One region of the Sphingomonas sp. Leaf357 genome, then DNA from elsewhere that is predicted to be linked to it. Evidence: predicted binding sites of a transcription regulator. Region 1 holds the regulator's gene; the other holds the start of a gene.
What was found. The regulator LexA, encoded in region 1, represses DNA repair genes until DNA is damaged. The targets are predictions, from matches to a motif close to GTTCCNCNCTTGTTCT.

Region 2: a site for LexA is predicted at 2,287-2,302, ahead of ASG11_RS08095 (ribonucleoside-diphosphate reductase subunit alpha). Genes of this name have one in related genera too.

The regions. Positions count from the first base shown of each region.
Region 1 is NZ_LMPM01000001.1:2,227,559-2,232,876, forward strand. Features, by position in the region: gene gltX (glutamate--tRNA ligase) at 1-513, opposite strand, end outside; gene ASG11_RS10485 (ComEC/Rec2 family competence protein) at 541-2,784, shown strand; gene lexA (transcriptional repressor LexA) at 3,124-3,789, opposite strand; gene ASG11_RS10495 (molybdopterin molybdotransferase MoeA) at 3,844-5,028, opposite strand; gene ASG11_RS10500 (hypothetical protein) at 5,140-5,318, opposite strand, start outside.
Region 2 is NZ_LMPM01000001.1:1,761,533-1,766,850, forward strand. Features, by position in the region: gene ASG11_RS08075 (pepsin/retropepsin-like aspartic protease family protein) at 1-317, opposite strand, end outside; gene ASG11_RS08080 (Crp/Fnr family transcriptional regulator) at 327-1,034, opposite strand; gene ASG11_RS08085 (hypothetical protein) at 1,121-1,324, shown strand; gene ASG11_RS08090 (haloacid dehalogenase type II) at 1,370-2,062, shown strand; gene ASG11_RS08095 (ribonucleoside-diphosphate reductase subunit alpha) at 2,475-4,415, shown strand; gene ASG11_RS18375 (endonuclease domain-containing protein) at 4,478-5,044, shown strand; gene ASG11_RS08105 (DUF2171 domain-containing protein) at 5,047-5,307, opposite strand.

The DNA of each region.
Region 1 (5,318 bases):
GTCGATCGTGGTCGCGCCGTTTTTCGGTGCCTTGATGCGGACGACGAACGGCGCGCCTTGCGGGGCGTCGCTATCCGGGCGGTCGCGCCAGCGACCGTCATAGCGCATCGGCTGTTTGGCGGCCTTCTGGGACTCGCGCAAAACGGTCAGTTCTTCGGGCGTGGCATAGCATTTGTACGCATTGCCGCTGGCGAGCAGCTGCTTGGCGACCTCGGCATGACGCGCCGCGCGGGCGAACTGATACACGGCGTCGCCGTCCCAATCGAGCCCGAGCCACATCATCGAATCGAGGATCGCGTCGATCGCCGGCTGGGTCGAGCGCGCGCGATCGGTATCCTCGATGCGCAGCAGGAAATCGCCGCCGTGATGGCGGGCGTAGAGCCAGTTGAACAGCGCGGTGCGCGCGCCGCCGATGTGCAGGAACCCGGTCGGCGATGGCGCGAACCGGGTGACGACCTTGGTGGCCGGGGGCGTCGCCTGATCGGCCGCCCCTGCTTCGTTAGTTGCGCCCAACCGCGCTTGCTCCCAAACTTGATGATGATGGCCAGTTCCGCCGCCGAGCCCCCTAGCACGCGTGCCGAGCCGCTTCAAATCGGCGGGCGCGGGGCGTTCGTGCGGGCGCGGGACGGGGTGGAACGGTGGCTGGAGGCGGAGCGCGACCAGATCGCGCTGTGGCTGCCGGTGATGCTGGGGGCGGGGATTGCCGCATGGTTCGTGCTGCCGAACGAGCGGAGCTGGGTGCTGGCCTTGCTGCTGTTCGGCGCGGCGGCGTTCGGGGCGGCGGGGATCGGGCGCGGCGGACGGGCGGCGCGGGCGATCTTGATTGCCGGCCTGGCGGCGGCTTTGGGGCTGGCGTCCGTGTGGTGGCGGGCCGAGCACGCTGGCGGGGTGGTGCTGACCCGGGCGACGATCGCGACGTTCGAGGCGCGGGTGGAGAGTATCCAGCCGCTGCCGGCGCGGGAGCTGGTGCGGTTGCGGTTGGCGCCGACGCGGGTTCTGGATGTCGGAACGGGGCGGAAGGCAACGGCACTCCCCGCCTTCGTTCGGGTCAATCTGGCCGAGGCGGATGTGCCGAAGGGGCTCACGCGCGGGGCGGTGATCGCGCTCAGGGCGAGGCTGATGCCGCCACCCCAGCCCGCGGTGCCGGGCGCGTACGATTATGCGCGGGTGGCGTGGTTCGACCGGATCGGCGGGACGGGACGCGGGTTCGCGCCGGTGAAGATCGTCGCGGCGGGTGAAGCCGAGGGGGCGGCGCTCAGGCAGCGATTGTCGACGCATATCGAGAATAGCCTGGGGGGCAGTGCGGGCGGCATCGCCAGCGCTCTGGCGACCGGCGACGAGGGCGCGATATCCGAAGAGGATGCGGATGCGATGCGGCGATCGGGGCTGGCGCATCTGCTGTCGGTCAGCGGTTTGCACATCACCGCCGTTGTCGCGGCGACGATGCTGGTGGTGGTGCGGCTGCTGGCACTGAGCCCGTGGCTGGCGCTGCGCTTCCGGTTGCCGTTGATCGCGGCGGGCGCGGGCGCGGCGGCGGCGATCGGCTACACGCTGCTGACCGGCAGCCAGGTACCGACGATCCGGTCCTGCGTTGCGGCGTTGCTCGTGCTGGTCGCGCTGGCGCTGGGGCGCGAGGCGATGACGCTCCGGCTGGTCGCGGCGGGGGCGGTGATCGTGTTGCTGCTATGGCCGGAGGCGCTGGCCGGGCCGAGCTTCCAGCTATCGTTCGCGGCGATCACCGCGATCGTGGCGTTGAACGAGCATCCCGGGATCAAGACGTTGGTGATGGCGCGCGACGAACCGCGGGTGAAACGCTTCGGGCGGGCGATCGGGGCACTGGTGCTGACCGGGCTGGCCGTGGAGATCGCGCTGCTGCCGATCGGGCTGTACCATTTCCACAAGGCCGGGCTTTACGGCGTGGCGGCGAACATCGTCGCGATCCCGCTGACGACGTTCGTCATCATGCCCTTGGAAGCGCTGGCGCTGGCACTCGATTTCTTCGGTCTGGGCGCGCCCTTCTGGTGGCTGACGGGCAAGGCGCTGACGATACTGCTGTGGATCGCACGGACGACGGCGCAGGCACCGGGATCGGTCGCCGCGCTGCCCGCGATGCCGGCGGGGGCGTTCGCGGCGATGGTGGTCGGCGGATTGTGGATCGCCCTGTGGCGGACGCGGTGGCGGCGGCTGGGCCTCGCGCCGCTGGGGTTCGGGATCGTCTGGGCCATGATGACGCCGGCACCGGACCTGCTGGTGACGGGCGACGGGCGGCATTTGGCGGTACGGACGGCGGATGGTGGCGTGGCGATGCTGCGCGATCGGGCGGGCGATTACATTTCCGATACGCTCGCCGAGAATGGCGGCGTGGACGGCGTGCCGATGTTGCTGTCCGAACGACCGGAGGCGCGGTGCAGTCGTGATCTGTGCCTGATCGAGCGTCAGGCGGGCGGGCGGACGTGGCGGATTCTGGCGACGCGCAGCCTGTATCTGGTGCCGATACAGGAATTGATCGCGGCGTGCGGGGCGGCGGACATCGTCGTGAGCGAGCGGCGGCTGCCCAGAGCGTGCCGGCCGCGCTGGTTGCGGCTCGACAGGAATATGCTCGCGCGAACCGGTGGCGTGGCGATCACCTTGTCGCGGCAGGATGTCGACAGCGTCGTGCGGCCCGGGGATCGGCATCCGTGGCGGGTGGCGGTTGCGGATGGCAGGCCGTCCGGTTCGTTCGGGAAGGTGCGCTTTTCGGGCGGGCGCTGGCATCGACGTACGGTTCGCAGGGATGCGGAATGAAACGGTGCTCAGGCCGTTGCTATATGTATGCCCGTCATCCTGAACTTGTTTCAGGATCCAGGCGCGGTCATCTGTCAAAAAGACGGTGTCTGTGGACCGGCTGACCGCGCATGGATGCTGAAACAAGTTCAGCATGACGATGTATGTTTGGCGGAGGCGTTGTCGCCCAATGCCATATGCCGCCGCCCGGAATAACGGACCTGTCGAGAACCGCGCGATGGATTCCAGATAACCCTAAGACGACGGTTTGGTTAGAACGGCATCCTACAACGATGAGCGGACCTGCCAGCCTTCGTTGGAGGGCGATGCAAGACGGCTTTCAGTCCGAAGGACCGGACGTCAATCGTAGCGGCGGAGCAGGCCGGCAAGTTTGCCCTGCACGCGAACCTGCTGAGGGGCATAACGCTGTGGATCGTAGGCGCGGTTGGCGGGATCGAGCCGGACCATGGCACCTTCGCGGCGGAAGTATTTGAGCGTCGCTTCGCTATCCTCGATCAGTGCCACCACGATCTCGCCGTCGCGGGCGGTATCGGCACGGCGGATGAGGGCGTAGTCGCCGTCGAGAATACCGGCCTCGACCATCGAATCGCCCGACACTTCCAGCGCATAATGTTCGCCGCTACCGAGCAAGGCGGCCGGGACGGCGAGCATCGCGCTACCCTCGAACGCCTCGATCGGCACACCGGCGGCGATCCGGCCGTGCAGCGGAATCTCGATCACGTCGTTGGCCGGTTCCGGCAGAGTGCGGATATTGCTGGGGGGTGCCTTGACGATCGGCTTCGTTTCGCCGCGTTCCGGCATCTTCAAAACTTCGAGCGCGCGGGCGCGGTTGGGCAGGCGGCGGATGAACTTGCGTTCCTCCAGCGCGCTGATCAGACGGTGGACACCCGACTTCGACTTGAGGTCGAGCGCCTCCTTCATCTCCTCGAACGAGGGGGATACGCCCGATTCCTCCAGGCGATCGTTGATGAAGCAGATAAGCTCGTGCTGCTTGCGCGTAAGCATAGCGTTCCTCCGTCAGAACAGACGAGGAACCTTTACGGAACGCTTCGGGGGGTGTCAAGCGAGAGGGAGGATGTCCACCAACTCGCCGATTTCCGCTGCCGGCGCGTGCGCCGGACGCAGCACGAGGCAGTCGGCGCGGGCGAGCGTTCGGAGCATCGAGCTGTCCTGGATGGTCGAGGCATGGACGCGCCCGTCACGCAATTCGGCGCGCAGGTAATCGGTGCGGTGATCGTTGGCGCGCAGCGGTTCGCCGAGCGGGGCGGCAAACGTGCGGGGCAGGGGATCGGCCGCGCCGGACATGGCGGCGACTAGCGGCCGAAGAAAGATCGTCGCGGTGACGAACGCGGATACCGGATTGCCAGGCAGGCCGAGCACGACGGCGTCGCCCAGTCGCCCGGCCATCATCGGCTTGCCGGGGCGGAGCGCGATCTTCCAGAAATCGATCGTGCCGCCGGCGGCCTCGAGCGCGGGCCGGACGAGATCGTGATCGCCGACCGACGCTCCGCCGGTGGTGACGAGGATGTCGGCGCGGACAGCCGCGAAGGCGGCGGTCATGACGGCGAGATCGTCGGGGATGATGCCGAGATCGATGATGTCGACCGGCAGATCGCGCAGCAGCGCGGCGAGCATCAGGCCGTTGGTTTCGGGAAGCTTGGCCGGATCGCCGCTGCCGGGGCGGGCGAGTTCGTCGCCGGTGGCGGCGATCGCGACGGTTAGGCGGCGCGCGACCGGGAGCGTGGCGTGGCCACCGAGCGCGCCAAGCGCGAGCGCCGCCGGGGTCAGGCGCTCGCCTTTCGCGATCAGTATGTCGCCGGTGGAGAAGTCCAGTCCGCGCGGGCGGACGCTGCTCGCGTGGCGGGCGGGGCCTTCGCCGGTGAGGTGGATCGTGTCGCCGTCGCGCGTAGCCTCTTCCTGGACGAGGATCGTGTCGGTGCCTGGCGGCAGGGCTGCGCCGGTAAAGATGCGCACCGTTTCGCCCGCGCCGACCGCGCCGGAAAAGGCGTGGCCGGCAGCGCTTTCGCCGACCAGCGCGAACGGGCCGGGGAGGTCTTCGTACCGGATCGCATAGCCGTCCATCGCCGATAGATCGGCTTCGGGCTGGGTGCGGCGGGCCGGGATGGCATCGGTCGTCCAGCGGCCGATGGCGTGCGCGAGCGGGACGGTCTCCGACGGGATGGCGGGAGCGAGCGCGAAGAGTCGGGTCTGGGCGTCCACGACGGCGAGGAGAGCGGGGGGCATGGCGGCTCAGTGTCACGATCGCGCGCCGGAAGACAGCGGGATTGTCGTGGTGATCGAGAATAGCGTTCTCTGCGGTTCGATTTGATGGAGATTCCGGCTGTGCACCGACGGCTATATCCGGTCGTCCCAGTCCTCTGGCGCGACGCGTTCCGGGAAGTCCCTATAAAGAGGATTAGGCCATTTGCCGGTCCAGCATCTCGCCGGATCGTATGGCTTGATCTTCGCCGGTGTCTGGGGTGCGATCAGGCGATTGGCGTGCGACCAAGGCGTGACATAGGTATCGAAGCCGC
Region 2 (5,318 bases), 470 kb from region 1:
CCCCCCAGCCGGATCGTCCTGGTATCGATCCAGCCGATCGGCACGACCCCGCCGATCGCGCTCGCGCTGCCGCCGCTGCGCACCTTCAGCCGCTGCGCATCGACATAGGCGCGCGACAATACGGTGAAGCTCACCCCGGTATCGAGGATCGCGGATACGGGTGCCCCATCGACGTCGAGCGTGAAGCGGATCTGGTTGCCGGGGGTGAGATCGAACGGCACCCACCTGGCCTCCGCATCGGGCGCGAGCACGTCCTTCGCCGGCGGCGATGTTGCAGCGGTGGTCAGGAGGAGCAGGGCCGCGAGGGCGAAACGCACGGCGCTGGCTCAGTCGAGAAACAGATAACGCGGATCGAACTCGGCGAAGTCCTTCAGCGCCGGCCAGTCGATGATCCGCACCAGCCCCTGGCGGAACTCGACCAGATTCTGTTCGCGCAATTTGCGCAGCATGCGGTTGGCGTGCACGGCGGTCAGCCCGGTCGCGTCGGCCAGGTCGATCTGCGTCACCGGAAAGTCGTATTCCTGCCCGCGCGTCATGCCGATCCGCTCCAGCCGCACGAACATCTCGCACAACAGATGCGCCAGGCGCACCGATGCGCCGCGCGCGCCGACCGAAACGATCCACTCGCGGCTGATCGCGGCATCGATCAGCGTCGATCGCCACAGCAATTCGGTCAGCGTCGCTGATCGCTCGGTCAGCTTGCGAATCTCGCTATGCGCGAAGGTCGCCACCGTCACCGGCGTCAGCGCGGCGACCGAATGTTCGAGCCGCTTGAGCGGATAGGAATGCAGATCGACGAAGTCGCCGGGAACATGGATCGCCAGGATCTGGCGCCGCCCTTCCGGCGTATCGCGAAACCGCTCGATGAACCCGCTGAGCAGCAGGGTGCACTGCGTCAACGGTACGTTCTCGCGGACGATCACCCGTTTCGCCGGAAAATCGATCGCGCGCGATTCCGCCGCTTGCAGGGCCGCCGCATCGTCATCCGAAAGCACCGGCGTACGATGCGTTTGCAGGAATAGCCGCGTGACCATGGTGCGAGTCGAACCCCTTGGGAAAAAAGCCGGAACGCTTCGAAGGCGAAGCGCGTTGAGACTCATCAATACACCGGGGAAACCGAATGTCACGAGCGCCCCATGATACGCCGACCCAGGCCTGCGCCGAGGATGGTGAGGTGATGCTGGACGGGCCTGACGGTCTCGCCGTGTCGCTGACGCCGAACGCCGCTGCCGCCTCGGCCGTCGCGATTGCCGAAGCTGCGGTGGTCGCGCGCCGCCAGACCCCGCGACCCAGGTTCGATGAACACGATGGCGGACATGATTGATCCGGACGGGTGGTGACCGGCTCGTTCAGGATCCAGCCTAAAGTATTGGCCTTCGACGTCTTCGGGACGGTCGTCGATTGGCGGTCCGGCGTGGCGCGCGAGGCCCGCGCCTTTCTGGCCGATATCGGCCATGGCGATATCGATCCGCACGGCTTCGCGGATCGATGGCGTGCCTTGTATCAGCCGGCGATGGAGGACTGCCGCTCCGGCCGGCGGCCATATACCCGGCTCGACATCCTCAACCGCGAAACGCTGGAAATCCTGCTGGATCGGGAGGGCATCGATCCGCGATCGATCGACGAAGATCGTCTGCACCATTTCGCCTTCGCCTGGCGCCGGCTCGATCCGTGGCCCGATGCGCTCGCGGGGCTCGTCCGGCTCAAGGCCCGCTTCCCGATCGTCACGCTGTCCAATGGCAACACCGCGCTGACGCTGGCGATGGCCAGGCGGGCCGGACTGCCCTGGGACGCTATCCTCGGCGCCGAATCGACCGGCCTCTACAAGCCGCTGCCCGGCAGCTATCTGGGCACCGCCGACATTCTCGGCATCGCACCGCAGGAACTGTGTCTGGTCGCGGCGCATCACAGCGATCTTGCCGCCGCCCGCGCCGTTGGTCTGATGGCCGCCTATGTCGATCGTCCACGGGAATATGGCGGCGCGCCGGCCCCCGATGCGCATTATGCGCAGACCTGGGATCATAGCGTCGAAAGCCTGACGGAGTTGGCCGACCGGATCTGACTTAGGGCCGTTTTGAGGTGCAAAATAAATATCGAAATCGGCACCCGGCCCTTGCGTTTGCGCAAAGCCAGCTTTGACCACGCGTCGCTGCATCACGGCATCGCTTTGGCGCCACCAGCCGGCTTGTCCGAGCGACGAACCGAGTCCCTAATCTGTCATTTACCGGCTTGCGTCCCAACGCGATTGGGCACAATCTGTAGGGGTTGAGTTCGGGGGCGAACCCAAGAACTGGTAGAGAACACCTCGCGACACTATATAGCGGGGGCGTTGTCGCGCGGTCGCGGGACCGATGGCGACGGGCATATTTCGTTCTCCTGAATCGCCGCCGAATGATAGCATGGGGGTTCGCCCCCGATTCGAACGGATCGGGAACACCGATCTTGAGACAGATTTGATTCGAGGGACGTGAGCGATGGATTTCAGGGACAGCCAGGAAGCGAGCGGAACGATGGCAAGCGATACGATGGACGCAGTGGAAACGATGGTCGCCAGCGTCGCGGCGAAGTCCGGCAACGCCGACCGCAAGCTGGAGACGCGCGGCGATTCGAAGGAAGTGAAGGCCCAGCTGTATCCGGTCGAGGTCGATCATTCGCGCGATGCGCTGCTGACCGATTTCGGCAAGGACACGCTCACCGATCGCTACCTCCTGCCGGGCGAGCGCTTTCAGGATCTGTTCGTCCGCGTCGCCTCGGCCTATGCCGATGACGGCGCGCATGCGCAGCGCCTGTACGATGCGATCTCGCAGCTCTGGTTCATGCCCGCCACGCCGGTCCTGTCGAACGGCGGCACCGGGCGCGGCCTGCCGATCTCGTGCTTCCTCAATTCGGTGCCGGACAGCCTGAACGGCATCGTCGACACCTGGAACGAGAATGTCTGGCTCGCCTCGCGCGGCGGCGGCATCGGCACCTATTGGGGCAACGTGCGCGGCATCGGCGAGCCGGTCGGCCTGAACGGCAAGACCAGCGGCATCATCCCGTTCGTGCGCGTGATGGATTCGCTGACGCTGGCGATCAGCCAGGGTTCGCTGCGTCGCGGCTCGGCCGCCTGCTATCTCGACGTCAGCCATCCGGAGATCGAGGAGTTCCTCGAGATCCGCAAGCCTTCGGGCGATTTCAACCGCAAGGCGCTGAACCTGCACCACGGCGTGCTGATCACCGACGATTTCATGGAAGCGGTGCGCGACGGCGCGGAATGGAACCTGCGCAGCCCCAAGGACCAGTCGATCCGCGCCACGCTCGATGCGCGCAGCCTGTTCCAGAAGCTGGTCGAGACCCGTCTCGCCACCGGCGAGCCGTACATCGTCTTCTCCGATCACGTGAACAAGGCGATGCCCAAGCACCACCGCGATCTCGGCCTCAAGGTCTCGACCTCGAACCTGTGCAGCGAGATCACCTTGCCCACCGGCCGCGATCATCTTGGCAACGATCGCACCGCGGTCTGCTGCCTGTCGTCGCTGAACCTCGAAACCTGGGATCAGTGGAAGGACCAGAAGGGCTTTATCGAGGACGTCATGCGCTTCCTCGACAACGTGCTGCAGGATTTCATCGACCGGGCCGAGCCGGGCATGGAGCATGCCGCCTATTCCGCCGCGCGTGAACGCTCGGTAGGCTTGGGCGTCATGGGCTTCCACTCCTTCCTCCAGGCGCGCGGCCTGCCGTTCGAGGGCGCGATGGCGAAATCGTGGAACATGCGCATGTTCAAGCACATTCGCGGGCAGGCCGACGAAGCGTCGATGCACCTCGCCAACGAGCGCGGGCCGTGCCCGGACGCCGCCGACATGGGCGTGATGGAGCGTTTCAGCTGCAAGATGGCGATCGCGCCGACCGCGTCGATCAGCATCATCTGCGGCGGCACCAGCGCGTGCATCGAGCCGATCCCGGCCAACATCTACACGCACAAGACGCTCAGCGGCTCCTTCTCGGTCAAGAACCCGTATCTCGAAAAGCTGCTTAGCGAGAAATCGAAGAACAGCGACGCGGTGTGGAATTCGATCCTGGAGCAGGGCGGCAGCGTCCAGCATCTCGATTTCCTCACCCAGGAGGAGAAGGATTGCTACAAGACCAGCTTCGAGATCGACCAGCGCTGGCTGCTCGAACTGGCCGGCGATCGCACGCCGTTCATCGATCAGGCGCAGTCGCTCAACCTGTTCATCCCGGCGGACGTTGAGAAATGGGATCTGCTGATGCTCCACTTCCGCGCCTGGGAACTCGGCATCAAGTCGCTGTACTATCTCCGCTCCAAATCGGTGCAGCGCGCCGGCTTCGCGGGCGGGGTCGAGAACGACAACACGATCGACGCCCCGAAATACGAGTTCGAGACGACCGACTATGACGAATGTCTGGCGTGTCAGTGATGTAATCCCTCTCCCATCGGGAGAGGGAGGGAGGAGCGTAGCGACGGAAGGGTGAGGGTGACATGCGTTTATATGACAACCAACCCGCCGGCACGGTGGACCGTGCCCGTACCCTCCGCCGCACCGCGACGAATGCGGAGACGCGCCTGCTGCATGCGGTGAAGGGCGCGTTTCCGGATCTGAAATGGCGCCGCCAGGTTCCGATCGGCCCCTATTACGCCGACATCCTCTGTTTCGCCGCGAAACTCGTGATCGAGGTCGATGGCGGCCAGCATGACGAAGCTGCGGCGTACGATGCGCGCCGGACGCGTTTCATCGAGAACGAAGGTTACACCGTGCTGCGCTTCTGGAACACCGACGTGCTGGCGAATGCGGACGGCGTGATCGAATCCATCCGCAATTCCCTCTCCCATCGGGAGTGGAGTGTTGGGTCGGCCATGCCCCCGGCATGGCCTGAACGATGCGGGGCATCGTTCACCCAACACTGGCCCCGCGAGGCGCTGCGGAGTGGGAAAGGTGAGGGCGACCGCCAACAGACAAAAGAAAAGGGCGAGCCGGCTTTCGCCAACTCACCCTCGCCCGACCTCGCTACGCTCGGTCACCCTCTCCCGAAGGGAGAGGGGTTTTGAACTCAGGCCTCTTCTTCCAGGCCCACCGCGACGTCGGCGTTCGCGCTCAGGCGGACCTTGTCGCCCTCGACGCCGGCGACCAGGCCGCCCGAGATATAGTGGTGATGCCCTTCATGGCTGCCCGATCCTTCCGAGACCTGGGCACCGCTGTCCTTCTTGGTCAGCTTGATGCGGTCGCCCTCGACATGGTCGACGGTGCCGACATGCACGCCGTCCGCGCCGATGACTTCCATATGTTCCTTGATTGCGCTCAGATCGGCCATGATACTTGCTC